2 linked regions of the Pontiella desulfatans genome follow. The main gene of each other region encodes a partner of the protein of the gene in region 2 in a complex. Links are inferred from orthologs where the notes say so. Each region holds a gene or a part of one and is shown on either strand. Other genes may lie near its edges. The genes, in order: pheT and pheS.

What was found.
Region 1: the proteins of pheS (region 2) and pheT are in contact, whole or in part, in a crystal structure (PDB 6P24), measured with the Escherichia coli proteins. The link is inferred for Pontiella desulfatans from one-to-one orthologs.

The regions. Positions count from the first base shown.
Region 1 is NZ_CAAHFG010000004.1:154,599-169,317, forward strand. The notes cover bases 9,852-12,905. They hold pheT (phenylalanine--tRNA ligase subunit beta), read right to left. Parts: upstream 12,556-12,905; coding sequence 10,147-12,555; downstream 9,852-10,146. Other genes in these bases: E9954_RS26250 (reprolysin-like metallopeptidase), read right to left, coding at 9,852-10,119; E9954_RS26260 (hypothetical protein), read right to left, coding at 12,697-12,905. In the rest of the region: E9954_RS26220 (M20/M25/M40 family metallo-hydrolase), read left to right, coding at 1-941; E9954_RS26225 (ATP-dependent DNA helicase), read left to right, coding at 979-2,988; E9954_RS26230 (S8 family serine peptidase), read right to left, coding at 3,122-5,284; E9954_RS26235 (hypothetical protein), read right to left, coding at 5,354-5,521; E9954_RS26240 (S8 family serine peptidase), read right to left, coding at 5,818-7,833; E9954_RS33960 (phenylalanine--tRNA ligase subunit beta-related protein), read right to left, coding at 8,013-8,261; more of E9954_RS26250, read right to left, coding at 8,161-9,851; more of E9954_RS26260, read right to left, coding at 12,906-13,992; E9954_RS26265 (ABC transporter ATP-binding protein), read right to left, coding at 13,985-14,719.
Region 2 is NZ_CAAHFG010000003.1:128,243-142,769, forward strand. What follows is about bases 8,052-10,913. They hold pheS (phenylalanine--tRNA ligase subunit alpha), read right to left. Parts: upstream 10,059-10,913; coding sequence 9,045-10,058; downstream 8,052-9,044. Other genes in these bases: E9954_RS21670 (ATP-dependent 6-phosphofructokinase), read right to left, coding at 8,052-9,034; E9954_RS21680 (nucleotidyltransferase substrate binding protein), read left to right, coding at 10,249-10,662; E9954_RS21685 (nucleotidyltransferase domain-containing protein), read left to right, coding at 10,655-10,913. In the rest of the region: ilvC (ketol-acid reductoisomerase), read right to left, coding at 1-17; E9954_RS21630 (MotA/TolQ/ExbB proton channel family protein), read left to right, coding at 317-1,069; E9954_RS21635 (ExbD/TolR family protein), read left to right, coding at 1,073-1,477; E9954_RS21640 (TonB family protein), read left to right, coding at 1,480-2,238; E9954_RS21645 (PD40 domain-containing protein), read left to right, coding at 2,255-3,439; E9954_RS21650 (OmpA family protein), read left to right, coding at 3,461-3,973; E9954_RS21655 (sensor domain-containing diguanylate cyclase), read left to right, coding at 3,930-5,282; E9954_RS21660 (pyridoxine 5'-phosphate synthase), read left to right, coding at 5,422-6,141; E9954_RS21665 (NAD(P)H-hydrate dehydratase), read left to right, coding at 6,205-7,692; more of E9954_RS21670, read right to left, coding at 7,736-8,051; more of E9954_RS21685, read left to right, coding at 10,914-11,044; E9954_RS21690 (hypothetical protein), read right to left, coding at 11,324-13,168; E9954_RS21695 (exonuclease/endonuclease/phosphatase family protein), read right to left, coding at 13,182-14,282; E9954_RS21700 (hypothetical protein), read right to left, coding at 14,291-14,527.

The sequences.
Region 1 (14,719 bases), on a different replicon or contig from region 2:
ATGGATACCAATACACCAACTGCAACAATGTGGTGGCCATCAAACCCGGCCTATCCGGAACCAACATCCTCGTGATCGGCGCGCATTACGATACGGCCGATCTCGGCAATACCGATGCACCGGTCACCAACACATGCCCCGGCGCGGACGACAATGCCAGCGGCGTGGCCGCATTGCTTGAGATCGCCACAGTGGTGAAAGAGTACACCTTCCGCGACACGATCTACTTCATCGCCTTCGATGGGGAGGAAAAGGGGCTGGCGGGCTCCACGCATTTCGTCGATACGCACACCACCGATGATCCATCCGAAACCAACGCCATCCTCCGCTCAACCATTGAGGGCATGATCAGCGTGGACATGATTGCCTTCAATCTGGACACCACACCGGACACGCTCCATGTGGAGGCGGATCCGAACCCGGTGCGCAACGGGCTTATCCAAGCCATAACGAACCACACCGGCATAGGGATCATCGAGTTGCCTCACATAGGGGCAAGCGATCATGCCCCGTTCCATGATGCAGGAATTGATACGGTACTCATTTTTGAGGGCGATTTCATGGATTTGTCCACGGGCTACCCACTAATCCTGAATACCATCATGCATTCCGACATGGACTCGACCGATACGCCGGGCGTGATGGACTACGACATCTGCACAGAAGTATCCAGGGCCATCGCCCACTTCCTCTGCGACCAGGCCGGCGTCATCCCCCCGGCCACGCTCGAACCGGCCATCGAAGGTGAAAGCACGCTTGAAGTCCGCTGGCAGTCCAGTCCGGGCGTCGATTATACATTGTATGGGGCCGACAGCCTCCTGCAGACCAACGGCTGGGATTTCATCCAACACATTCCGGCAACGAACACAACGACCGAACTCGCCGTCGAGCTGGATCTGACCACCGTTACACAACGCATGTTCAAGGTTCTGGGCGAGTAGGTATTGCCCCGCGCACCGGATGTTGTAAAGTGGGCCGATGATTTCCCTCGATCCAGTGCCGACCCCGCAGGCCGCAAAAATATCCGACCAGTTCTTTGAACCGGGCGGACTCTTCGAGCAGCACTGCACCGGAAGCGGGATCGATTTCGAGCTACGCCCGCAGCAGCAAAAGATGGCGCGCGCCGTGGCCGATGCGGGCGGTTTCGGCCACCACCTCGCGGTCGAGGCCGGCACCGGGGTCGGCAAAAGCTTCGCCTACCTCGTGCCCCAGATCCTCACCGCGCTCGAACACGAAACCCGCTGCGTCATCGCCACCTACACGATCACCTTGCAGGAACAGCTGATGCACAAGGACATCCCCTTCGTGCGCGAAGCCCTCGGCCGCGACTTCAAGGCGGTCATGGTGAAGGGCCGCTCGAACTATCTCTGCCTGCTGCGCCTCCAGCGCGCGCGCCGCACCAGCGGCGACCTGTTCGATGCCACCCGCGAGGGACAGCTCGACGCCATCTACGCGGCCGCCCAGGCCAGGAAGCTGGGCGATGGCTCCTACCAGGAACTCGACGAACAGCCCGACCACGAGGTCTGGGGCGCCATCTGCGCCGAGCACGGCAACTGCCCCGGCAAGCGCTGCCCGTTCCATAAGGAGTGCTACTACATCAACGCCCGGCAGGAGATGCAGAACGCGCAGGTGCTGGTGGTGAACCACTCGCTCTTCTTTTCCGAGCTGGCGCTGCGCGCCGAGGGCGCCGCGATGCTGCCGCCCTATGGCTATGTCGTCTTCGACGAAGCGCACCAGATGGAGCACGTCGCCTCGTCGCACCTCGGCATCCGCCTTTCGCTCTACCAGATCGACTACTGGCTGCGCCGCCTGCATTCCGAAAAGCGGCGCGGCCTGCTTTCCGTGCTCAAGGACGGCAAGGGCACCTTCATGGTCGACCAGATCCGCGAGTCGGCGGATCGGTTTTTCGAGGCCATCAGGGACCACTTCAAGCTGGGCCCCCAGAAAACCCAGCAGCGCGTCTTCGACCCCCCGCCCATCGAAACCGACCTCCCGCTAAAGATCACCAATCTCTGCATCCATCTCAAAACCGTTACGCAGACCACCGACAACGAGGATACGCAATCGGAGGTCAAATCGCTCCGCAACAAGGGGCTCGAGCTGCGCGACACCATCGAATCGTTTCTGAAGCAGTCGCTGGAGGGGCAGGTCTATTGGGTCGAGGTGCAGGGGCGCCGCCGCCTGCCGGTGCTCTATTCCGCACCGGTCGATGTTGGCCCGATCCTGCGCGAAGTGCTGTTCGAGGAAATCCCCTGCGTCATCATGACCAGCGCCACGCTGGCCGTCGGCAACAGCCTGGAATATTTCCGCCACCGCATCGGCGCGGACGAATGCCAGGAGCTGCGCGTGGGTTCGCCGTTCGACTATTCCCGCCAGATGCAGGTGCAGATCCCCATCAATATGCCGCCGCCCTCCGCGAACAATTTCGAGGAAAAGGCCGTAAGCGCCATCAAGCACTTCGTGAACGAAAGCCGGGGCCGCGCCTTCGTGCTCTTCACCAACGCCCGCTTCATGCGGAAGGTGGCCGACGAGCTGCGCTTCGACTTTGAGCTCGAGGGCTACGAATTCCTCGTGCAGGGCTCCGGCACACCGCCCAAGACCATGCTTGAAAAATTCCGCAACCACGATGCGGCGGTGCTGTTCGGCCTCGACCGCTTCTGGATGGGCGTCGATGTGCAGGGCGAGGCGCTGAGCAACGTCATCATCACCCGCCTGCCCTTCGCCGTGCCCGACCACCCGTTGATCGAGGCCCGTTTCGAGGCCATCGAAAAGCGCGGGGGAAACCCGTTCAAGGAATATTCCCTGCCCGAGGCCGTGCTCAAGTTCCGCCAGGGCGTTGGCCGCCTCATCCGCAGCGGCAGCGACTTTGGAACGGTCACGATCCTCGACAGCCGGGTCTGCAACCAGTGGTATGGCCGCCTCTTCCTCGAATCGATCGAGGACTGCCCCATCGAACAGGTCGAAGTGCCGGGGCTGGGGGACGATTAGAGCATTTCACGAATGAAATGCCGCAACCTGATGGAGGGACCGGTTCCACCCGGTCTTCCATTCGAGCGGGTTCAGTCGGGGTGGAACCCGACCCTCCACTTTTCTACGGCATCTCATTCGTGAACCGCTCTAGTCAGTCATCCATCCTCACGTCGATCTTGTAGTATTGGCCGAAACCGACGTGCTCCACGGAGTCGGTGAAGCTGTTGATGGGCCAGCGGAGCTCCCCGGAAATGTTGGAGAACGGGAGATATTTCAAGTGGTAGGTCCAATAGACGTTGTAGACGCGGCCGGGCATGCTGTTCCATTCCACGACGAAGGGCGGATGGCCGTCCACGGGCTGCAGCGACTCCACCGCGGCAATCCCGAATACGGAAGCGGGGTCGGTTGGATCGGTGCCGGCAATGTATTCGGCCAGGTTGTCGTAGCCATCGCCATCCGCATCGGCGGCGGCTTCGCCGCCGGTTGCGCTGGCAAAGAAACCCGCCTCCCAATTGTCCGGCAGGCCATCCCCATCCTGGTCGGCCATGAGGCCGCTGGTCAGCAAGGAATAGTGCTGGGTTCCATTCTGCAAAGCGCCCTCATGATCGACGGTGATCGTGTAGTGGCCACTTTCCGGAAACCCGATGTAGACCTGCTCCACGTTATCCACCTGGTTTTTCGCATGGGCGGTTGCATTGGCCTCCGGATCTTCGTAGCTCAATTGGAAGGGATGGAAGGTGCCTCCCGGACCGGTCACCTTGAGATCGAGATCGTTGACCAAGGCCGGGGTTCGGCTGTCGTGTTCCCAGGTTGAAGCCCCGGGCGGATCCGTCCAGCACAACGTCACCCGCACCGGCCCGCTGCCATCGGCATAGCAGACGTAGGCGTTGGATTCGTTGGTGGAGGACAGCTTGGCTTCCGTCAGCCGGACGGGATTTCCGTTGGAATAGTCCGCAAGCAGCTGCCCGGCCTTCAGGGTGTTCATCAGGCCCCAGCCAAACTGGTAGTCGGGGCCGGGGCGACCGAGGTCGTCCGCCGTATGGATGATCAATGCCTTGAGTGTGCTGGCCCGCATGGCCCCGCCGGGGAAAAGATCGTCGTAATAGTCCACCAGCAGGGCGGCCGATCCGCAGGCGTTGGGGCTCGACATGCTGGTGCCCGAGCGCGTGGCATAGGCATTGGTTGCGGTCTGGTTGCAGGAATAGAGCTGGTCGCCATTGGCCACGATGTCCGGCTTGATCCGGCCATCGTCGGCCGGCCCCCAGCTGGTGAAGCCCAGCAGGCTGACATTGGTGAGGGCGCGCTCCCCGTCCACCACGGCATCGGTCACGGCCCCGACCGTCAGGATGTTTTTCGCGTTGCCGCGGTAGGGGATCGAGTCGTAGCCGTTTTTATAGGCGCCATCGCCGCCGGGATGGATCGAGGCGTCGTAGATGGCGTTGGTCCAGGTGGTGCCGCCGTCGGGCGAGTAGTAGACCTTGGAACCTTCGGTCGGGTTGTCGTTGCGCTCGTTTCCGGCCGCTTTGAACGGCAGGAAGTAGGGGGCGTTATATACGATGCTGTCCCAGCTGCGCGTATAGGTGTTGTATTGCCCGAAGGCGGCCTCCGCCTCATCCTCATGGATGTCGCCCCACCAGTGGTAGCCCGACCGGCGCGTCCAGGGATTCGTCCAATAGGCATAGTACCACCCCGAAATGTAGCCGTAGGAATGGTTCGAGAGGTGTAGCTTGCCCGGCTGCCCCGCGGCGGAGGCGGCGGCGGAAATCATTTCGGAATCGTCGCTGTTCCAGTCGTAGGAATCGATTGCGGCGGAGGGCGCCATTCCCAGCGCATTGGTCACGATGCCGGAGGCGGCAATGGTTCCACCCACATGGGAGGCATGGTAGTGCGCCGAAACCACGTCCTGGGCCACCACCCGGTTGCCGAACTCCTGGTGGTTCGTCATCACGCTCCCCCCATCCCAAACCCCCACGACCACCCCCGCCCCATCCACACCGAAAGGCGCCGTATTCCGCACGGCATTCGCCGTTGTGGATATGGCGGCGTTCTTGTTGAACGTGGTGTTGAAGAGCGGCCGGCCATTCCGCAGGGCCATGATTTCGATGACGTTCCCGCCATCGTCGAACCGTGGCTCGATGCCCCGTTGCCACGCCCAGGCTTGCGCCTCGGCCTTTTCAAGCGCGGCGCGCCCGGCGGCTTCCTGCGCGCGGGAGGATCGGTCGGCCATGGCCTGGGCGGCCAGAAAAAACAAGGCCAGCCCCGCGGCTTCCAGGGGTTGGAATCCGGTCGAAGGTCTGGTTCTTCCCGTTTTCATCGAATATTCGCTCAATGCCACCTATGGGTAGATAGACACCGGACATCCGGGAACATTCAAAATCGGGACTCAGTCGAAGGGCAGCGTGATGGCCTCGCCGAAGGGCGTCCCGACCAGGGCCGTGATCTCGAACAGCATGGCATCGCCCCGCTCTTCCAAAGGCCGGGCCGGTTGCCGTGTTCCGGCCTCCGCCACCAACGCGGGCCTGGGGGGCGGAACGAGGGCGGGTGTATTCAAATTCAGTATCCCGGCGACAGAAAGCACCAATCCCGCGGAAACAATTGTACCAATGGCAATCATAAGCAACATGCAACCGGAACCTCTTCCGGCCAGCACTCGCTATAGATAGCCGCTTTTGTGCCAATAGTAAAGGTTTCTTGTGCCCTTCGCACGGAGTACAGCGAGATATCCCCCGCGCGCAGATGCCACGCATCTTACGACGGCCGTGGCGAGATGCGTGGCGCCATTTTGGGCAGGCCGGTTCTGGTGCTTGGAACAAGAGCGGCCAAGGGGAAGTCGGATCCGCAGGAAACCTACTCGCCGATCTTCACGTCCACCCGGTAGAAGATGGGGGAAACCGCATGGCTCACCGTGTCGGTGTAGCTGTTTTGGGAGGAGGGCAGATCCGTTGCATCCGGGAATGGAGCGAAGTCCACATATTTCAGGTTGTAGGTATAGCTGACGCTATAAACGCGCCCCTCTTCCGTTGTCCAGTTGACAACAAACGGCGTGCCGCCGGTGTGGTTGGCGGAATAGGAGGTGACCTTGAAAACGGAATTGGGATTGTTGGGAAGGGTGCCGGCAATATATTCGGTCAGGTTGTCGGTGCCATCGCCGTCGGAATCGGCGGTCGCCACTGCGCCCGTCGTACTGGAGAAATATTGCTGCTCCCAATAGTCGGGCATCTGGTCGCCATCGGAGTCGGAAGAAACGCCATCGATAAACAGGGAATAGCGTTGGGTTCCGCCGGACAGGGAAGAGCCTTCATAGTTGATGGTGATGGTGTAGATGCCGGGCGTCGGGCTGGCCACGTAGATTTGCTCCACATTGTCGACATCGTTGTCGCCGGTGGTTGCCGTTGCAGCAGGGCTCGCGTAGCTGAGCGTGTAGGGATAGCGCGTGCCCCCCGGCCCGGTGATGGTCAGATCGAGGTCGTTCACCAAGGCGGGCGTTCTGATATCGTCGCCGGATTGCGCGGTACCGGGCGGGTCTGTCCAACAGAGGGTGACCCGGAAGGGTTCCCCCGATGCGGAAACCACAAAACTATCGGACGGATTGGCCGTCGATGAGAGAGAATCCTCCCGCAAGCGATTCAGGCTGCCGGAGGCATAGTCTTCCAGCAACTGGGCCGCCGCCAAGGTATTCATCAGCCCCCAGCCATATTGGTAGTCGGGGCCGGCTCGACCAAGATCGGTCGCGGTGTGGATGATCAACCCCTTAAGCGTGCTCGCCCGCATGGCGCCGCCCGAAAACAATTCCTTGTAGTATTCCACCAGCAGCGCCGCCGACCCGCAGGCACTGGGCGAAGACATGCTGGTTCCGCTCAATGTGGTATAGTCCGAATCGTCGTCATCATCCGTTGAATACAGCTGATAGCCATTGGCGACGATATCCGGCTTGATGCGCCCATCGTCGGCCGGGCCCCAGCTGGTAAAACTGGTATAGGTCCCTGCGGAAGGATAGCGATTCCCCCCCGAGACCGCGTCATTGACCGCCCCGACGGTCATCACGTTTTTCCCGATCGCCTCGTGGGAGATAATGTCGTACCCCCCCTTGTAATAGCCGTCGCCCACAGGGCTGCTGCTTGATGTCCCGTCGGTTCGATCATTGCCGGATGACCAAAATGGCAAATAGTACTGGGCATTGTACAAGACCTGGTCGACCGTGCGCGCCTCTGAATTGTATTGCCCGAATTCGTCGCGGTTGTCGTAGAAGGTCCCCTGCGTCCAGCCTACGCCCTGGCCGTAGGAATGGTTGGAGAGATAGATCTTGTTTCCGGTCTGCCCCGGCGCGGTGGCGGCGGCGGTGGTCATTTCCGAAATATCGGAATTCCAATAGTAGGAGTGGATGCTGGCCGAAGGCGCCATGCCCTTGGCATTCGTCTGCACGCCCTTTGCCCCGATAGTTCCGGCCACGTGGGTGGCATGGTAGTGGGTGGTGGTGTAGCCGTCTTTTACCACCGCCCGGCCACTGTCGAACTCCTGGTGCGAAGTTCTGACGGCACCGGCATCCCACACGCCCACATTGATCCCCGCTCCATCGAGGTTATAGGGCGCCGTGGTGCGCACCTTGTTTGCGGCGGAGGAGATCGCGGCATTGGAGTTGTGCGTAATGTAGTAGACAGGTTTTCCGTTTCGCACCGCCATCAGCTCCATGACCTGGCGTCCGTCATCAACACGCATTGGCTTGTTGTTCGCCAGGGCCCAAACCCTTGCCGCTTCCTTGTCGGTAGAAGCCTTTTCGGCCAGCTGGAGGGCAAAGGCCTCGCGTTCGAAAGGCTTCTCTTCGAAAAGAGAAATCTGCTGAGCCTGGGATGCCGACGCTGCCATCAACAGAGCCCCGATCAATCTATGTGTATGATTTCGCATGGTTAAATTAAATACACGCGTTCCTTCGATAGCACGATTATAAAACATGTTCGTTTTTCTCACCTTCCCTTACGAAGCACCGTGTTGCCGTCCTACGCAATCGTCCAGCTCCTGGTGCACCTTGCAAAACTTCGTGTCGGTCAGGGTCGCTTCTCGGAGCGGTATACAAAGGTGTATGCCAAGCTCTTGTTTTCCTTCTCGATACCTTTGCCTTGGTAGACATCGAACAGGCCGAAACATTCAAGATTCCTTTTGCCCCTTGCATCTTCGCCAGCTGCCGCAGGTGTTTTATTCCGCAGTCTTGACTTCGACGCGGTAGAAAATGCGCGCTTCGGCATGGCTGACGGAATCGGTGTAGGAGTTCCTTGTGTACGGCAAGTCCACAGCATCCGGAAAGGGAGCGAACGGATCGTATTGAAGGCTGGAGGAGCGGCTAACGGTATATAGGCGCCCCGGCATGGTGTTCCAATCGATGGTGAACGGTGTTCCGGAGGTATGATTCGCCGAATAGGCGGTGGCCTTGAATACGGAACCGGCATCGTTCGGCACCGTGCCGGCAATAAACTCTGTGAGGTTGTCCGCCCCATCGCCATCCAGATCGCCGGACGGCAGGGCATTCGTATAGCTCCCGAAATACTGCAGTTCCCACTGGTTCGGCAGGCCGTCGCCGTCCGCATCGGCCGAAACCAGTCCCGTCAACCAATATTGCCCCAACGAGGCATAGGACGTATATCCGGTTGGAGGATCGACCAACGGGTTTCCGGCTCCGGTCGGCTTCACGTGGAGAAAATATTCTCCAGCCGGAACATATTGCGAAATGGAGGCATCCATCTCGAGAGGATCGTTGCTGGATGCGATCAAGTCGCCGGAACTGTTGTAGAGTTCAAGCAGCAGATCAAGGTTACCGCCCCATGTCCGGGTCGAGGCTCGATAGGTTTTTGCCTGGATCGTGATATCTCCCGCACCCGTCGAGAACACATAGACATCGGGATCGTCCGTTTCTTCGATTACCCCGCCATGCGAGACCGCGCCATCTGCCGCAACCCCGAGCAACGCGGCGGATCCATTCGCATCCCCGGCATCGTCAGGACGGTAGCCGGCCCGGGTTGAAACCTGGAGCAGGTCATCCTGGTCCGACTCGAAGGCATGGAGGTATTCCCCTTTGCTCCATTGCGACACATCGTCGCCATAGCCCGTCCCCATGATGGGCCCCCACTTGATGCCTCCGTTGACGTGGCCGCCGTAGTAGCCGTTCGTTACGGCGCCATCGCTCCACTTGTCGTGCTTCAGTGAAAAATTGTGCCCGAGTTCATGGGAAATCACCTCGGCGGCATTGGCTTCGTGGTAATCCTTGCACCAGGCTGGGGAATAGGCGTTCCCGGAATCGTAGGAATAGGAGGTCTTGCCAAAAACATTGACATAGGCCACCCCTCCCGCACTGGCATGAGGACAGTTTGTTCCGTTTGCATCGAGGCCGGGCGTAATCAACGCATGACCGGTCGTGGGCGTCCATTCCACCGGTTGCTCGGTGGTCACATCCACCTCGAACGGGGCGAAGTCTTCCGAAACCCGTTCCCAAATCTGCGTGATGAATGCCAATTCCAAAGCATTGAATGTTGTGCTGTCTCCATCCTTGTCGTAGGGAAGGCAATCCCACCGGTCAACGCCCCGCGAGTTGTTCCAGCGGGTGTTCTCAACCACATGGCCATCGAAATCCAGGAAGAGGATATTGTCGCTGCCCGGCCGGCTATGAAGGCGGATTGGCGTGGATACCGATACCAATGCGCCTTGCGCCGCCGAAAAACCCAACAACCCGGACTCCTTGGAAAGAGCCGCTTCCTCCATTGGAGCTCCGTCCCGTGGGATGAAAGAACAGACATAGTACAAGGCACCACCGCGATCAACCCGAAGGGAATCGATATCCGAGAGCAGGCACCGATCCTCCGCCAGCATCTTCAGAACCTCTTCCCGCAAATCGTCCGGAAGCTTTCCAACATCATTTCGGAACTCCCCGGCGGGAAGATCTTCCAACCGGATCAGCAAGTCTGGCGAAAAGGATTTCCGGGGCTGCCCAACGCGCCGGGAAAGATTCATCTGCTCAGCGGACGAAGCAGGTATGGGTTCATTATCGATAGCCCTTTGCGGCCCACTGCCAGTCTGCTTCCCGTCGAGCATTGAAAGAACCACGGCCACGAAGGCGAGCGAAAGAGCGGTGGCAAAGACGTACTGAATTGCTTTTTTCTTCATCCGTTTTGCCACTCAACATTCATTGGCCTAACTGTCACGCAGGCTGGCGCCGAGCTGCTGGCAGAGGAAGTCGGCCAGCTTTTGGTGCACCTTGTTAACCTTTTTGTCCGTCAGGGTCTGTTTGGCGGAGCGGTAGACAAAGGTGTACGCCAAGCTTTTCTTTCCGGATTCTATTCCTTTGCCTTGGTAGAAATCGAACAGGCCGAAGCATTCAAGGTTTTGCGGATTGGCCTTTTCAATGAGCGCCACCACATCCTCGTGCCGGACGGATTCGTCGAGGATCAGGGCGATGTCGCGGCTCATGGAGGGGAACTGCGCGAGGTCTTTGGTTTTCGAGATTTCGGAAACGTTTTTGAGGAGGGCTTCGAGGTTGATTTCGCCGGCGGCAACCGGGCCGGACAGGCGCCATTCGCCCCGCGCGGTTTTGTTGACGAGTCCCATGTGGCCCACGGTTTCATTATCCACCAGGATCGAAATCGCTTTGCCGGCCTCGTATTCCGGCCGGTCTTCGGCCTTGAACGAAACGGTGTCGAGCTTCTGGGCGGAGAGCAGTTTTTCAACCAGGCCTTTCATCCAGACAAACATTTCCTCGTCCTTCACCGGGGCGCGCTTTTCTAGCAACGAGCGGCCCACGGGGCCCATCATGCCGAGCGATACGGTTTCGGTTTGGACGGGAGCACCGTCGACGCGGTTGACCACGCGGCCGAGCTCGTAGAAGCAGGCCTCGTTGATCTGGCGCGAATGGTTGCGCCCCAGGCTCTCGACCAATTGCGGGATGAGCGAGGTGCGGATGACCGACTGATCCTTGGAGATCGGGTGCGGCAGTTCTTCGCGGCTCTCGCGGTTTTCCTTGTTGAAGAGGTCGAGCAGCGGATGGTTGACCAGCGTGTAGTTCATGATTTCGCCGACCCCCAGGCCTTGCAGCACATTCCGCAGGCCGGCGATGGCGCGCACGCGCGAGTCGTCGGCCTCGGGAATCACCTTGGCCAACGGGGTTTTGGCCGGAATATTGTCCACGCCATGAATACGGGCGATTTCCTCGACCAGATCCACCTCGCGTTCCAGATCCAGGCGGAACGCCGGAACCAGAGCCACGGCCGTCGATTTGGATTCGGTGCTTTCGATTCCGATTTCGAGCTTCCCAAAGATGGCGTTCATTTCGTCGGCACTGATTTCCGCACCGATCATGCGTTCGATGCGTTGGTAGCTGAACGGAATCTTGATCTGCTCCCGGGTGCCGGGATAGACATCGACGATGCCCTTGCAGAGCGTTGCGCCGGTGAGTTCGCAGGTGAGCGCGGCGGCGCGGCGGCTGGCCCACTCGACGGAATCGGTGTTGACGCCGCGCTGGAAGCGGTAGGAGGCGTCGGTGATCATTCCGAGTTTTTTGGCGGTATGGCGGATGGTCGAGGTTTCGAAGGCGGCGGCCTCGAGCAGGATGGTGGAGGAGTCGGCCTTGATTTCGGAATCGGCACCGCCCATCACACCGGCCACGGCGGAGGCCTTTTCAGCATCGGCGATCACCAGCATTTCTTCGGTCAGCTCGCGCTCGGTGTCGTCGAGCGTGTGCATCTTTTCGCCGGGCTTGGCGGTGCGCACGATGATCTGGTTGCCGGCGACGGTGTTCTTGTCGAAAGCATGCAGCGGGTGGCCGGTTTCGAGCATGACATAGTTGGTGATGTCGACCACGTTGCTGATCGGGCGGATACCGGCGGCTTCCAGGCGCTGTTGCATCCAGTCGGGCGAGGGGGCGATCTTGGCGCCCTTCATCACGCGGGCGGTATAGCGCGGGCACTTGGCTTCGTCGTCGATGCGGACGGAGATCTCGGCGTTGACGTCTTCGTCGGTCTCGTAAATCTCGATGGCGGGCATTTTCAGCTCGGTCCCATAAAGCACCGCCATTTCGCGGGCGACACCGAGCATGGAAAGGCAGTCCGGGCGGTTTGGCGTGATTTCGAGTTCGATGACGGTTTCCGGCGCGCCCCAAACCTTGACGAACGGGGTGCCCGGTTCGAGGCCGGCGTCGAGCACCAGCAGGCCGGAATGGTCTTCCCCGAGGCCGAGTTCGTCCTTGGCGCAGAGCATGCCCATGGAAACCTCGCCGCGGATCTTGGCCTTCTTCAGCGTGAAACCGCCGGGCAAGGTGGTGCCGACCGGGGCGAAGGGGTATTTGCCGCCAACCTCGACGTTGGGAGCGCCGCACACGACGCGCATGGTCTCTTCGGCGCCGTATTCAACAGTGCAGAGGCGCAGCTTGTCGGCCCCCGGATGCGGCTCGACCTGCGTCACCTGCCCCACCACGACGCCTTCGAAATCGGAGCCGATTGTTTCGATCGCCTCCACTTCCAGCCCCGCGAAGGTCAGCTTGTCGGCCAAGCCCTCGATGGTGTCCTCGAAATCAACATATTCCTTCAGCCAACTGACTGGTACTTTCATAACTATACTCCGATTGGAAAAAATGAGCGTTGTTTATATAGGTTGGGCCGTATTGGCTCAAGTTAATCGTAATTCGTAATGCGTAATTCGTAACGCCCCCGCTCTCGGAGCGAACCTACCCGCCCAACAACAAAACCCTCATCAAATCCGCTGACCGGGCATCTGCTTCGGGGCATAGGCGGCGGAACTTTCCAGGGCGCGGGGAATCGCCCATGTTCCAAGCGCGGCGCCGACGGCGCCGACCGCGAGATCCACCCAGCCCACAGCCGGCAGAAGATCGCCGATGCCCGACAACATCAGCCGCAACTGGATAATCAGCGCGAACGTCAGTAGAACGCCGTAGCCGAGCCGAAATCCAACCCGGTAGAATGCTGCGAGGCCAAGAAACACCACCGCGATGGCGTAGAGCGCGGACGCGGCGACAATCAATAAATGGGCAAATTCCCCGCTAGAAAAAACGACAAGCGCCATTCCAAGAAGCCCTCCGAGCAGAACGAGCATCGCGCACCTCATAATCTTCGCGGATAGCTGAATCCGGGACAGGGGCAGCGCCGCAAGGCTGCGCATCGATCCAGCAAACAACACCGAATACATGAAACCAAAAATACTCGCGAGCATGAAAAACATGCCGGCGAAAATACTGCCGCCCCGCCCGAAATCCTCTCCGCGGAATTTCCACCAAAAGAACAACGCGAACGCCGCCAACAACGCGAACAACCCCATTCCCGCCAACGCACAGCGCCCTTCCGGCGAACACGCGAGTTTTCCAAACAAACTATTTTCTTTTACTTCTCCGCGGTCGCCTCGTTCCTTTCCAAACCTGAGGTGGATCGTCTTTCCGTCCGCCATCAAGGGCGCGAGCCACCAACTCAATCCCGCGAACCCGAAGGCCATGGCGCAAACAAGAACGCGCCCCAAGGGCAGGAGCCAAAGTTTATCTATCGCGAAAACCGCGGTGATTAAAACCGCGATGAGTGGACTCATCACGACCGTGCCTTTTAACGGATTTTCATGAAGTTTAAGCGCATGCCCCAGCGGCATCGATACGGCCATCATCATCAAATACATCGACATGCCCAGCATCACTGGCGCGAAAGAGTTCATCCAGAAAGCCGTGTCGCCCACCACCGTTCGATAAATCCCCCACGGTAGCGTCGCGGCCAACACCATGAGCATTGGGGCAACCAAGCCGATGTAGAACGGGAAACGGCGCAAAAACGCGGGCTGAACCGGCAACGCCTGATGAACCCGAAAACTTCCGCCGGCGCCCGGCTTCATTTCCATCGCTATCGGCAGGCAGATCCAGATCACCGGATAAACCACGGACATCACCGAATCGACTTTCCCGTCGTAAAACGTCAGTCCGCAAAAAAGGAACATCAAGAGGCTCCCCCACCCCATGCGGCGCAGGTAGTGAAAAAAGATACGGCTATCCATCGCCGTTCTCCTCTTTCGCGAGCGCCACGAACAGGTCTTCGAGCGTCATGGGGGCAGAGGAGATTTGAGTCAAGCCAGAGCTGGCGAACCAGGCATCCAGATCCGCCGATTTGTCCACAACCGCTCGCACCCGGTCGCCTTCGGTATGCTGAACAATGAAACCCGGACGACCTTGCGGAAGCGTTCCACTTGCGGTGTAGTCGCAAAGGCAATAGCGTTGAACCACCTCATCGGTCGCGCCTTCGAGCAAGAGTTGTCCGTCCCGGATAAATCCGATCTGGTCGGTGAACCGTTCGAGATCGGAGAGGCCGTGCGATGAAATGAGTACCGTTCGATCCGAATCGCTCACGGCCGCCAGCAGCTCGCCGAAGATTTGCTGTTTGGAAACCGCGTCGAGTCCGATGGTCGGCTCGTCGAGCAACAACAGCTTTGGGCGATGCGACAACGCGACGACCAGTCCGAGTTTGATTTTTCCGCCAAAGGAAAGCGTCTTGATTCTGTCCGACGGTTTCAGTTCCAGCTTTCCCAGCAGCTCCGAGCAATAGGCGTCGTCCCATTCCGGATAAAACTTGCGGTAATAACGAAGCAGGCGATGGATCTTGCCCCACGCATCAAAATTCAGGTCGGGGCTGACATAGCCGATCTCCTGCTTCACGGCAACGACTTCGTTGCGATGGTGCTTTCCAAAAATGTAGATTGCACCGGCCTCCTCCTTGCCCATGTTCAT
Region 2 (14,527 bases):
AAGTCGATGATTGCCATATCTCTTCTCCTGTTCGTTTGTTTTGTTCACGCCCCTTGCATGAAATGCAAGATTGTTAAACGCTTTGCCCATGGGGGTCAACCCATCCTGCCGGAAATTTCCGGGGCGGGAATGGTTTTTCATTGCTTTTCCAAGGGTTGGAAATATGTTTGGAGCGGTTGTTCGCGAATGCGCTTGCTTCCGCTCCGGCCGCTGGCGGTTATCCGTTATGGGTTTTATGGGGTGCCGCGACGCCCGGTCCGGCCATACTGCCAGGGCGACCGATAACGAATGATGACGAACCGATAAATGGAAATTTATGACTATGGAACTTCTGGACTCATTGCTGGTTTCGATGCCGCTCGCGGACATGGCGAGCAACTTTTCGGATAGTACGCTGCCGGGCAAGCTGATTGTGATCGTGCTCTTCCTGGGGTCGGCGGCGGCCTGGACGATCATGCTGACCAAGCGGATGCAGCTAAACTATGCCAGCCGCACCTCGAAGCGTTTCCTTGCGGCCTTCCGTGCGGGCAGCAACCCCTCGACGCTTTACACGCAGGAAGAGATGTTTCCGGGGTCGCCGCTGAATACGATCTATCAGGAAGGATGCCAGGCGCTGGAGACGGAGCTGCATGCGCACGGGATCTATCCCGAGGAGCTGGGCGACTCGGTTTCCGCCTCCTACCGCGTGCTGACGCTCAACCAGCTCGAGGCGCTCCGCACGGTGATCGACCGCAACGTCGCCGACGAGGCGCTCAACCTCGAAGACCAGATGGGCCTGCTCGCCACGGCGGTGAGTGCCGCGCCATTCCTCGGGTTGCTTGGGACGGTGTGGGGCGTGATGGATGCCTTCACCGGCATGGCGCAGTCCGGCTCGGTTGCGCTCTCGGCGGTTGCGCCGGGCATTGCGGGCGCGCTGCTCACCACCATCGTCGGCCTGCTCGTCGCCCTGCCGTCGATGATCGGCTACAACATGCTCTCGGCCCACATCCGCCGCCTCGGCGTGCAGATGGACAACTTTGCCCAGGAATTCATCTCCGAAATCCAGAACACCTACGTCAGGGAAGGATAGGCCGTGGCAAGAAGAACCAGCTTGGTATCTCTCAACACGATCAGCGACATCAACATGACGCCGCTGATGGACTTGACGTTCATTCTGCTCATCACGTTCATCATCACCTTCCCGCTGGTGGAGCAGGGGATTGCCATCAACCTGCCGAAGGGCAAGGCGGCGGACATCAAGGATGCCCAGACGCGATCCATTAGCTTGAATCTCGCAAAGCAACTCTACCTCGACGACGTCCCTGTGTCGGCGGAGGAGCTGAAGGCGGAGATGGCGACGATTGGTGCGGCCGAGCCCGACACGACGATCTATGTGCGGGCCGACCGCAAGCTCAACTATGGCGAGGTGGTTGATATCATGAAGATTTTGCACGATGCCAACATCACGAAAATGGCGCTGGTTACCGAAGGCGAGTAGGGATGAACGTTTACCAGCGCAAAATTGCATTGCGGGTGCTGGGAGCCCATGCGGCGGTCATTCTGTTTTTCATGATGGTTGCCGGGTTGAAGGGGTGCTTCCGGCCGAAGCCGAAGCCGGAGATCGTGACCTTTATCGAGTTTGGCGCCCCGCCGCCGGCCGTGCAGGTGGAGGAGGTGCCCGACGAGCCGGATCCGCCTCCATCGGAGCCGGTGGTCGAGGAGGCCCCGCCTCCGCCGGAGCCCAGGCACATTCCGGAACCGCCCAAGGAAAAGAAAAAGCTGACGCCGAAAAAGGTTACGCCCAAAAAGGATCCGCCGAAACCCAAGTGGAAGCCGGTCGATCCAAAGGATATCGATATTTCCAAGAGCAAGAAAATCACGCCCAAGGAGACGAAGCCGGCGGTTTCGGAGCAGGAGATCAAGAAGGCCCTGGAAGGCATCTCCAAGGCGTCGCCAACCCCGTCGCAACTGCCGGTGGGCAATCCGAATGCGAACGCGGCCTACATTTCGCAGGTGGGGAGCTATTTCGACCGTTACTGGAACCATCCGCCGTCCGCCACGCCGGCGGAATCGATGGTGGTGCGGATCCATTTCCTCAAAAGCGGCGCGATCACGAAGCGGACGCCCATCCAGCGATCGGGCGATTCCGCGTTCGACGATTCGGTGATGGCGGCGGTGAATGCCGTAAACTCGGTTCCCGAGCCGCCTTCGGGCTTCCCTTATGAATATGTTGAGGTAGAGTTCCGGATTCGTAATTAGTTTTGGAGTGCAGGGTATGAATAGACGTTTTTTTGTTGGGTCATCCATGCTGGCGGCCACTGCGGCCATGGCGCAGCGTGCGGTCGTTGAGCGGGAGGGCAGTGGAAAGATTGCCATCAACCTGGGCGGATACCGGTCGGGCAGCGATGCGGCATCGCGCACGTTCCTTTCGGTTCTGAAGGCCGACCTCAACCGGTCGGGCTATTTTTCGGTGTCGTCGAGCGGCGGCGCGGTCAATGTGACCGGGCAGGTTTCGGCGGGCAGCCGGATCAAGGCGGATGTTGCCGTCTATAATGCCTCGACCCGCCAGCGGATGCTCGGAAAATCCTACCCGGCGGAACTCAGCCAGGTGAGGGCCATGGCCCATAAGGTGGCCGACGACATCGTCTATGCCGTCACCGGCAAGCGGGGCATGGCCTCCGGCAAGATTGCCGTGGTCGGCACCCGGACCGGCCGCAAGGAGCTGCATATCTTCGACATGGACGGCCAGGGCATGCGCCAGGTGACCAATGATCGCAGCATCGTGGTGGATGCCCGCTGGACGCCGGACGGCAAGAACCTGGTCTATACCTCCTATAAACGCGGTTATCCCAATGTTTTCATGACCGGGGAAAGCAAGCCGCTCGCCGCCTACGGCGGCATGAACGCCAGCGGTGCGGTCTCGCCGGACGGCAAGAGCATGGCGGTGATCCTCTCCAAGGACGGCAATCCCGAGCTATATGTCAAAAGCCTGCGGTTCGGCGGGGGGGTGACCAAGCTGACGAAAACCCGCCGCGGCAACGAGGCCAGCCCGTGCTGGTCGCCGGACGGCAACCACATTGCCTTTGTGTCCGACAGCTCGGGGCGGCCCCAGATCTACATTGTGTCGAAGGACGGCGGAACGCCGCAGCGCCTAACGAGCTCGGGCACGGAAAACGTGGCACCGGATTGGGGCAAGAACAACTACATCACCTTCTGCACCCGCTCGGGCGGGCGCTACCGCGTGGCGATCATCGATCCGAAAACGCGATCAACGCGCGTGCTGGAGACCGATTGGGCGGATTATGAGGATCCATGCTGGGCTCCGGACGGGCGCCATATTGTCTGCTCGCGCACTTCGGGCTACCGATCCTCCATCTACCTCCTTGACACGTTAAAAGATTCTCCTGTAGCTTTGATTTCAGGCTCAGGCGACTGGTATTCGCCTGCCTGTTCTCCGTAATCCAGATGTAGGGTGGTTGTAATGAAAAAAATGATTTTGAAAATGTTCGTGTTCGGCGTTGTCGCCGGTTCCGTGGCCGTGCTTTCGGGCTGCCAGAAAAACAAGGCGGGGGCCGATTTCTACGACTCCGAGTCCAACATGTATGGCGATCCGCTGCTGGGCGACACCCCGCTGGTGGATCCCACGGTGGCCGATGGCGACCGCAGTCTGTTCCCGCCGGTCTTCTTCGCCTACGACAGCTCCCAGGTTAATCCGGAGGAATCCGGCAAGTGCGAGCAAGTCGCCGACTACCTGAAGAAGGGCAAGGGCCAGGGCGTGATTGTCGAAGGCCACGGCGACGAGCGCGGCAGCCGCGAATACAACCTCGCGCTCGGCGAACGCCGCGCGCTGGCCGTCCGCGACTATCTCATCAGCCTCGGTGTGAATTCCGCGACGATCCAGACCAAGACCTATGGCGAGGAAATGCCCGACGACATGGGGCACGATGAAAATGCCTGGCGCAAGAACCGCCGCGCTGTTTTCGCTATCTACTAATCTCTTGCCAGGTGCGGCCCCGGGCCGCACTTTCTTTTTTCGTATGCAGTTCCTCTTCCCCACGATCGCGGCACAGTTCGACTTCATGGGCGGTGCCCTGGGTGTGGTTGCCGCCGTTGTCGTATCCTTTGCGGTCATCACACTGGTTGCCAGCTACTACCGCTTTCAGAACATCGTGCAGATGGCGGAGAACACCCAGCCCGAGGACATGGGCGCCCAGCCCGAGGACATCCTGCGCGTACAGCTTGCACGCTACCTCGCCGGGTGTGCGCGCCGCGGCACATCGTTTTCCCTCGCGCTCATCCGGACGTCCAATCCCGAGGTGCCCGTTCGCATGGATGCGCCGATCGTCGGTAGCATCCGCCATGCCGCCCGTCGCGGCGACATCACCTGTGTCTACGACGACCAAACCGCCGTGCTGCTCGCCGAATCCGAACCCGAGGATGCCATGGCCATCCTGACCCGCATCACCGCCTACGTGGCCGCGGATTGCCCCGAACTCGAACTCGCCGGCCTTCGCTCAGGCATCGCCTCCTATCCCGGCCATGGCCTGGCCGGCAAGGACTTGATTGATGCCGCCCTCGAAGGGTTGCGGATGTCCTCCGCCGAAGCCCCGATCGTCATGCCCGAAATCGAGGATGCCGATGAGGAGCTCGAAGAACCCGCTGTCGAAGAGGTTGAAGAGCCTGCCGAATCCGGGGGAGAGGGCGAAGAGGACGACAAAAAGGATTCCAAGGGGTGGAAGGAGCGGCGCAAGAACCTGATGCTCGACGAGTTGACCGGCGTACTGAAACCCTCCGCCATTTCGGCCTACATGCAGCGCATGATGAGCGAGCTGCGCCGCAAGAAGCAGCCTGCGGCCCTCTTCTGCATGGGTGTCAACAACATGGACCATGTTGCACGTATCCATGGCGCGGAGGCTGCCGACGATGTCATGGCGGGGGTCAGTAGGTTGCTGCAGCAATACCTTCGTGCCGACGACCTGATCGGACGGCACGAAAAATACGCCTTCCTTGTCCTTGCGCAGTGTTCCATGGCGGAGGCCGAGATCATCGGCAAGCGCATCAGCACGCTGGTGCAGCAGGGCGAATTCGTTTCCGGCAGGAAAAAGCTCAAAACCACCATCACGCTCGGCGTGGCAACCTATCCGGAGCATGGCCGCAACCTGCACCATCTGTACACGGCCGGGCAGAAGGTGCTCGACCATAGCCGAATCAACGATATCCGCGCTTATGCGGTTTACGATCCCGAAATACATGATAGGATGCCACCCAAACCGATGAAGAACATCAAATCGGTGCAGGCGTAGTGGAATTAGGAATGTAGATTTAAGAATGTAGAATTTTGGGTCTGCGACGCTTCCCGGTGAAGGGCGCGGAGAATTCGACGGGAAACCATTCTTCATTCTGAAATCTTAATTCTTAATTTCAATCCAGAGGAGAGAAGATATGAAACTAGGTGTGAACATCGACCATGTGGCCACATTGCGCCAGGCGCGTGGCACCGTATATCCCGATCCGCTGGATGCGGCCATCCTGTGTGCCCGGGCCGGTGCCCACGGCATCACCGCCCATCTCCGGGAAGACCGCCGCCATATCCAGGACGACGACATCTATCGCCTGAAAGAGCTTCAGCCCCTTCCGCTCAACCTCGAAATGGCCAATGTTGAATCCATTGTCGAAATTGCCCTAAGCGTCCGGCCGGCCGAAGTCTGCCTCGTCCCCGAAAAGCGCCAGGAGCTGACCACCGAGGGCGGTCTGGATGTCATCGGCCATTTCAACCATCTCAAGGAAACCGTGCAGTGCCTGACCGAAGCCGGGATCGAAGTCAGCATGTTTGTCGATGCCGATGAAATTACCCTGGCCGCCTGCAAGGATCTCGGCGCCCCCACGGTCGAGCTGCACACCGGCGCCTATTGCGATGCCGAGCCCAACGACCGCCCCGTTCTACTCGAGCAGTTGATCCGCGGCGCGGACTATGCCCATGAACTCGGGCTGAAGGTGAATGCCGGACACGGAATCAACATCGAAAACCTGGGCGGCATCCTGTGTGTTCCGCACCTCGACACGCTCAATATCGGGCACAGCATCATTTGCCGCTCCGTTTTCCACGGCCTGGAGACCTCCATCAAGGAAATGCTCATCGGCATGCTCGAATACAATGGATGACAAGTGACGATTGAGGCGTGATCCATTTAACCACGCCTCACGTTTCACTTTTCACGTTTTCTCATGAAACTCATCACGCCAGAAGAAATGCGGGAGCTCGACCGCCGAACCATCGAATCCGGTATTCCCGGCGAAGAGCTGATGTTCACGGCCGGTGAAGGATTGGCCGATGCCATCCGTACGCTGGCATCCAACCATCAGCTTACCGATTCGCCCGTCCTGTTTGTTGCCGGCGCCGGCAACAACGGCGGCGATGCCTTTGTTGCCGCCTGTTGCTTGCACGAGGACGGATGGCCGGTCGAATGCTGGCTGGCCGCGCCCGAAAGCAAAATCAAGGGCGATGCACTGATCCATTTCAAGAAGATGAAAAAGGCGGGCGTCCCGTTCGAGGTGCTCGATACGTCCGAGCATTGGACCTATGTGGCCGAAAGCGGCATCGACGCCGAAATCATCGTGGATGGACTGCTGGGAACCGGCGCCGCCGGGGATCCGCGCGGCGTCATTGCCGATGCCGTTCAATTCATCGATGCCCAGGCCGACCGCGCCTTGGTCGTTGCCATCGACATTCCGTCCGCCATGGCCATACGGGCCGACCTGACCGTCACGATGGGACTCCCCAAGATCGGGCTGGCCGAACCCGAAAACATCGACATGGTCGGCCAGGTTGAAGTGGTCGATATCGGCATTCCACCCGCCTTCATCGATGAGGCGGTTGGCGATGCCGATCTGGAATTCATCCATCCCTCCGACCTCTCCCCGCTGTTTCCGCGCCGCCCGCGCGATGCGCACAAGGGGGCATTCGGCCACGTGCTTTGCATCGGGGGATCAAAAGGCTACAGCGGAGCCATTGCCATGGCCAGCCGGGCCGCCACCCGCTCCGGCGCCGGACTCGTCTCGGCCTTTGTGCCCGAAGCCATCCATGCGCTGGTCGCTCCCGCCATTCCCGAGGTGATGGTGCATTCGAGCATGCCCGAAGGCAAATGGACGGCCATCATGGCCGGTTGCGGCATGGGGCGCTCCGCAACCACGCGGGAACAAGTGTTGCACCTGCTGGAGGATTCCGCGGTTCCGGTCGTACTCGATGCCGATGCCATCACCGTGCTCGCCGATCATGTCGATTCCATCAAGAGTGCCAAGTGTCCCGTCGTCCTCACGCCGCACCCCGGCGAGTTCGCCGCGCTGTTTGGCCTGAAGGTGGACGATGTTCAGGAAGACCGTTTCGGCATGGCCCGGATGGCCGCCGACAAGCTCGGCGCAACCATTGTGCTCAAAGGGGCGGGGACGCTCGTTGCAACCCCCGGCCAGCCAATTGCAATCAACCTAACCGGCAATCCCGGCATGGCTGCCGGTGGTTCCGGCGATGTTCTCGCCGGAATCATTGCAGGACTCGTTGCCCAGGGGATCGCACCGTTCGAAGCCGCATGCGCCGGGGTGTGGCTCCATGGCCGTGCGGGCGACCTCGCCGCCGCCGAAAAGGCGCAGGCCTCCCTCATCGCCACCGACCTCATCGAAAAAATCCCCGATGCTTTCCGGGATATTAGTTGCAGATAGTGATTCGTGACGATTGAGCCGTGAGAGGAAGTTATCTCACGCCTCAATTCACCATGCTGTGCGGTTGGTGGGTGGCCTGGATGACGGTTTGCCAGAACCAGCTTTGCGGGTCGATGGTTTTTCGGGCGCCGATCATTTCGATGGGCAGGTGCACGAGGCGATCGTGGTGCAGGCCAACAATCATGTTGGTGCAGCCGGCCATGGCCGCGTGCACGGCGTTGTTGCCGAGGCGCAGGCAATACATGGAGTCGTTCGCGTTGGCGCGGCGGCTGCGGATGTTGTAGCTCGGATCGAAATATTTGACGTTGACCTCCAGGCCCTTCTTTTTGAAGTGGGCATGGATTTCCTCATTCATCAAATCGCCGATGTCCTGAAGGCGTTTGTTGCCGGACTTGTCGGTGGCGTCCTTGGCTTTGTCGAACAGGTGTTGGCCGGCGCCTTCTGCCACGACGACCACGGCATGCTCCTTGCGCCGCAGGCGTTTTTCCAGGACTTCCAGGAAGCCCTTGGGGCCGTGGAGGTCGAACTCCACTTCCGGGACGAGGCAAAAGTTGACGGCGCTGTTGGCCAGTGCGGCCGATGCGGCGATCCAGCCCGATTCGCGGCCCATCAGTTTAACGAGACCGACGCCGTTGCGGTAGGCGCGCGCTTCGTTGTGGGCGTTGGTGATGATGTCCCAGGTGGCTTCAACGGCGGTTTCGAAGCCGAACGAGCGCTGGATCAGGCTGATGTCGTTGTCGATCGTTTTGGGAATGCCGACGACGGAAATTGGAATGTTGCGTTCCTTGAGCTTGTTGACGATGTCGCGCGAGCCGCGCTGGGTTCCGTCGCCGCCGATGGTGAAGAGGATGTCGACACCGTAATGGATCAGCGTGTTGATGATTTCGTCGTCGTCCTGCCGGCCACGCGACGACTTGAGCATGGTGCCGCCCTTTTCGTGGATCTCGTCGGTGTTGTCGGTGGTTAGCTCGACGGGATAGTGGTAGTACTTCGCCACGAGACCTTCGTAGCCATACTTGAACCCCAGCACGCGTTTCACGCCATAGCTTTCCAGGCTGCAGAAGGTCAGGGCGCGGATCACGTCGTTGAGTCCCGGGCAGAGGCCGCCGCAGGTGACGATGCCGACGGTGACATCCTTCGGGTTGAAGAAAACCTTCTTGCGCGGACCGGCCAATTCGAAATATTCGATGTCCTCGATTTTTTCGAGTTTGGAAAGCTCCTTGGTGCGGTCGTGGCATGCCACGGCCTCTCCGTCGTAGAAGCGAACCAGCTTATCGATAAGGGGCGAATCGAACGTGGTTTCGCCCAGGGTTTCCGCGCGGTGGATCTTTAGGTTTTCCATCGATCTTCTCCTAGAATTGTGAAAGGAACCGGACATCGTTTTCGTACAGGTTCCGGATGTCGTGAATGCCATACAAAATCATGGTGATGCGTTCGATGCCCATGCCGAATGCGAAGCCGGTGACTTTCGAGCTGTCGTAGCCCACCGACTGGAAGACGTTGGGGTCGACCATGCCCGCGCCGAGGATCTCGATCCATCCGCTGTTCTTGCAGACGCGGCAGCCCTTGCCGTTGCAGACGTGGCAGGTGAAGTCGACTTCGACGCTCGGTTCCGTGAACGGAAAGAAGTGCGGGCGGAAGCGGATCTTCACGTTCGGCCCCATGAGCTCGCGGGCGAAGTAGGAAAGCGTGCCCTTGAGATCGGCCAGCGAAACATTCTCGTCCACATAAAGGCCCTCCACCTGGTGGAAGTTTGCGCTGTGGGTGGCGTCCGGCGTATCGCGGCGGTAGCAGCGGCCGGGGGAAATGATCCGTACCGGCGGCTTGTGCTCCATCATATAGCGCACCTGCACCGGCGAGGTGTGGCAGCGCATCAGGTCGCCGTTGTTCAAATAGAAGGTGTCCTGCTCGTCGCGCGAGGGATGGTCGGCGGGGGTGTTGAGCGCATCGAAGTTGTTCCAGACGGTTTCAATGTCCGGGCCGTCGGCCACGGTGAAGCCGAGGGTCTGGAAAATCCGGGTGATGCGGTCGGTGATCTGCGTGATCGGGTGGCGGGTGCCGAGTCCCTGCCACTGGCCGGGCTGGGTCAGGTCGAAGCCCGCCCCTGCGGACGTGCCGCTGGCGGCGAATTCCGCCTGCTTGGTCTTGATCCGCTCCGCCAGCTCGTTCTTGAAATCATTGACGGTCTTGCCGAACATCGGTTTTTCTTCCGGCGAAACATTTTTGAGTTCCTGCATCACCTTTGGAAGCAGCCCCTTGCGGGCGAGGTATTCAATGCGAACGCCCTCGAGCGCCTCCGCGTTTTCGGCATTTCGCGCTTTTTCCAGCGCCGCTGCCTTCATATCGATCAAGTCTTGTAGCGTCATATTTTTTCCCCGGTTCCATGAATTGGAAAAACAGCGTCCTATCATCCTTGCCGGGGGGATTTTGGCAATTGCTTTTTTGCGGTTTCTTTCGGTTGATTAAACATATTTGGAGCAATTCGGGGCGGCTTGAGATTGTATTCTCCGCGCAAAAAAGCTTGGATGCATATAGGCCGATTGATCGGAGGGGCCTATGATGGATGACGACTTGGATATTCGTTGGAAGCAGCGGTTTCAAAACTTTGAAAAATCGCTGAAGCTACTTGAAGGGGCATTGGCTGTTCGGTCTCCCGACATCTACCAAAGAGCGGGGATGATTCAGTTTTTCGAAACCACCTTCGAGCTATCTTGGAAAATGATGAAGGACTATTTCGAGGCGGAGGGTTTTTCAGACGTCAAATCGCCCCGGGCAGCGATTAAGCAGGGTTTTGAGAGCGGCTTGCTTCAGGAAGGGCACGCATGGATGGAATTGCTCAAAGACCGTAACCTGACGGCACACACCTATGATGAAGAAACGGCGGAGAAAGTCGAAAAACTGATCGAAGGGAAATACATCCCCATCATCCGCGACCTTCATGAAACCTTCAAGAAGCTTAACGATGCATGACCTCGGACTCAGCGAAAACGATTTGAAAGCCATCCGGGAAATGCTGGGTCGGTGCCCGGAGGTCAAGCAAGCCGTTGTCTTCGGTAGTCGGGCAAAAGGGACGCACCAAAATGGGAGCGATGTCGATTTGGCGCTAAAGGGGACAGAGCTGACGTTTGAAGGGGTCACCCGTATTTCCTACCTTCTCAACGAAGAGACTTTCATGCCTTACAAGTTCGATGTTCTCCAATACGAGACGATTAAAAGCACAGAGCTCATTGACCATATCGACCGTGTTGGAATAACGGTCTACAAAGCCGACAATCCCTTTATCGGTTCCCGCGCAGATATAGAGGATGTAGAAACGCATGTGCGTGACCTTCGTAAAGGGCGGGAACTATAATCCTGTATCGTCATTTGAAGTGCTCCTTTAGCAGTTCCGTCCGGAATAGAGAAGCCGTGGCGGTGGATTCCGTTCCTCTGTTCCAGCGCGTACGGTTGCGGCGGATCGGAATCCGCCGCCACGGTGTCATTCGCCAAGACAAAGCAGAAGCTTGTCGTAGGCGAAGACGTCGGTTTTAATTCTCTGTTTGGCCGATGACCTTAGCATCGTCACGGCGACACCTTCGTCAACCGTTCGAGGCAGGAGCTCGGTGTGGTTCCTCACAATCAATACTCCTTATTATTCCTTGAAAATCCTATAGCCGAAGTAGTCACGGGCGACCTCCGAGTTCTCCGCAAGTTCGTCATCCGTTTTTACGGCCACAACTGAGGAAACGGAAACAGATACATTCTTCTCATCAAGCGCTTCCTTTAGTGTCGCCAAGGTCTCCTCATTTATTTCCCCAGCTAGAGTTTCTTTTACGGCAGAAAGAAGAGCTTCTGAAGAAAGGTCAAAGAGTTGCTCAAGGGCAAATCGGATTTGTTGGGAGAGTTCACGACCAGCTTTTTTATATTTGCTGATCAATGATGTTTTAGGTGATTTCAAAAGGGATGACTCTTTTTTTACTGCATCACCTTTGTTCTGAAAGGCAGACAATGCTGCTTCAAAACCCTCAAGAACAGAATCTAAATTATGAGCTAAATCCTGAAGCTTTTCTGCCAGAATTTTTACGTTCGGGAATATGGCACGATACTCAGGGTTTGCTGTTAAGTCGTTGAAAAATGCATTGAAGGACTCCTGCACTCTAAATGACCATTGGTTGAATTCTTCCGCATTGACTACTTTTTCTTTCCATGAAAGTTTTTCATCAGGGAATGTTCGCTCCCAATCACCAAGCTCTCGCAGGAAATCGGCTCCCAGAGCCTGGGTAACAGAGGCTACACATTTTTTCAAAACGGGATCCGCCAGTTTCGCAACCTGGTCTTTTGAAAATGCTAATAGTTCCTTTTCTGAATCTTCGAGGGTTTTTGCCCAAGGCAGAATGTATTCAGGATTTACCCGGTCGGATAAGAGATCGTACTCAATGCGATCATCCAACTCTGTATAGAGACGACTCAGCAATTTTGCATTGAGAGGGATGTTGTATTGCTCATTGACCAAGTTGCGTAGAATCTTAACAGCAGGCTTCGGCTTGCATATCGCGATGTAATTCACTGCGCACATCTGAAGAACATCCAACTCAGACTGTCCAGCTTTCTGTGCACGTTCCAAAAGAGTCACCATTTCATCAACATCGTTTTCCGGGTCAAGAAGCGAGAATTTATCAAGGGCGGCAGAAGCTGCAATTACATCCTCCCTCATTAATGGGAAATAGGCATTGTCATATTCATTGAGTGCATCCAGAGCCTTTTGTTTAAATGCACCACATAATTCTTCACGGTTTATGTTCTTATACTTTTCTGCGGATTCCAGAGCACAACGAGCCTTGTAATACCAGAAAGTTGGAAATGCCTTAAACGTATCGTTTAAGACATCCAACCGTTCAAATTGGCGATGCGGATCGGGATCCATCAGGATTTTATTGTATTGAGAAATTTGTTTTTCCGTTAAACGCCACTCATCCGGAAAATCATAGGTGTCTGAAAGTCGCCAAGCAGTTTCGAAAAGGCTTCTGCGCAGACCATTGAGCTGTTCGATGGCGGAGCGCTGCAGCTGCCATTGCTGTTTTTCATAATCCAAGTTGGTTTTGGCTTTGGAACGACGGTAGTTGATATAGCCGATTCCCGCCTGTGTCGCCAATCCGATTGCCATAGTTGCAGGGCTTCCTGCAACCATCATCCCCATCCCGGACATCGAATCCCAAATGGCATTTTTCATCCGGTGCTGATACTCCTTCTCCGCCATGGCCTTATCGCCCTCCTGCATCAGGTAGAAGGTGATGACATCCATGATGGACGTAATGGCAGAAAGAAGGGCCTCATCCTTGACGATTTCCCGAAGATTCAAATTATTTAAGATTGCATCGTATTCCTGCTTGAGAATATTGATGTCTTGATAATCCACTATCTGTGAAACAGACACCGTACAGAGGTTCAGGGCAAATGCGGCTTTCTGTTTTTCTTCTTTTGCTATCTCGATACTCATTTTCTATTTCCCTTTAGAGCGACAGCTCAGCAATGATTGGAACGTGGTCCGAGCACTCTTCATGATATTCCTTAAACTTTTCCAGTCCTGAAAAGCATTCGATGCGTCCAGGGTTTTTCAGTGATGAGGCCCAATTTTGGTTAAATGAAAAATGGTCGTAGTTTTCGCTGTAAAACTCATCATCAGAGGTAGGCCGAGGACGTTCATCAAAATACGTTATTTTTTTCAGCGTCGATTTCATGTTCTGAACCGTTTCAACCCGGTGGTTTTCACAGTTTTTCATGTATTCTCGATCAGAGTCAGGGGTAACTCCGGCAAGGTCTTCTTCGGTTAGGTTATAATCGCCAGCGATGAGTGTTCGGACAGAGCGATAGTCGCCAAAACGAAGGGTGTTGACAAGGGTATGAATGGAACCCGTTAAGAATTTGTATTCCTCAATGCGTAGTTTTATGGCGATTTTTTTTGGGACTCGCGTTTTCGTTTTTTCATTTCTACCCCCAAACCTGATGTGAGTATTGATAATGCGGAGTTCCCACCAGAGGTTTGCAGTAGGCCTGAATCCGCATATAAGAGGTGGTCGCTTTAGACTAACCCATGTTTTCAGAGTCTTTATCAGCGCCTCGTTTGCTACGTCTTTTTTGGTTATCTTTCGGATGGCCTCGTCAATAAGTTCAGCGAGTTTTTGGAGGAACCCTTCCCACGGAGAATTCAATTTTTGATAAATTTCCCGATAGTACTTTTGGGGCAATTCTTGCGTTTTTTTGTTTTGAACAACATCCATTTCTGTTTGGGGTGGAATCAGATAGATCCTTCTGGAATTCCAGATAAACGCATATTCTTCGTATTCTTTATCACCTCTCATGCACTTGGGTTTGAAATCCAAAAAATCCTTGGAATGAACTCCCGAATAGGTATTGCCCATCTTTTTGTTCAGCTCCTTAACCAAATACTCAACGCTGTCTTTTTTAAACACTTCCTGAAGGGCTAAAATGTCGAATTTCTCCTCTTCCATGATCCGGATAAAATGCTTTGCTTTGCGCATATTCTTGCAGTTTTCATCCTGTTCATTGGGTGGCGAAAAATTCTGTAGGTTATAGGAGCCGATTTTGTACATAATTCAGGCTACTTCTGGAGCCAAGAAGGGGCAACGTCGGAAAGGAACGCATCCACACCTTTTCCAGTAAGTTCTTTCTTTATTTTTGCCTTCTCTGTCATAAGCACTGCGCCAGTGTTGACCTTAAGTGCATGCATGTAGAGTTTGCCGCCAGCTTTAAAAGTCGCCTTCGAAACATTTTTTGCCATATCAATTGCTTTATCAACACCTTCTCCGACCGTATTGATACCTTCACTTTCATTTTT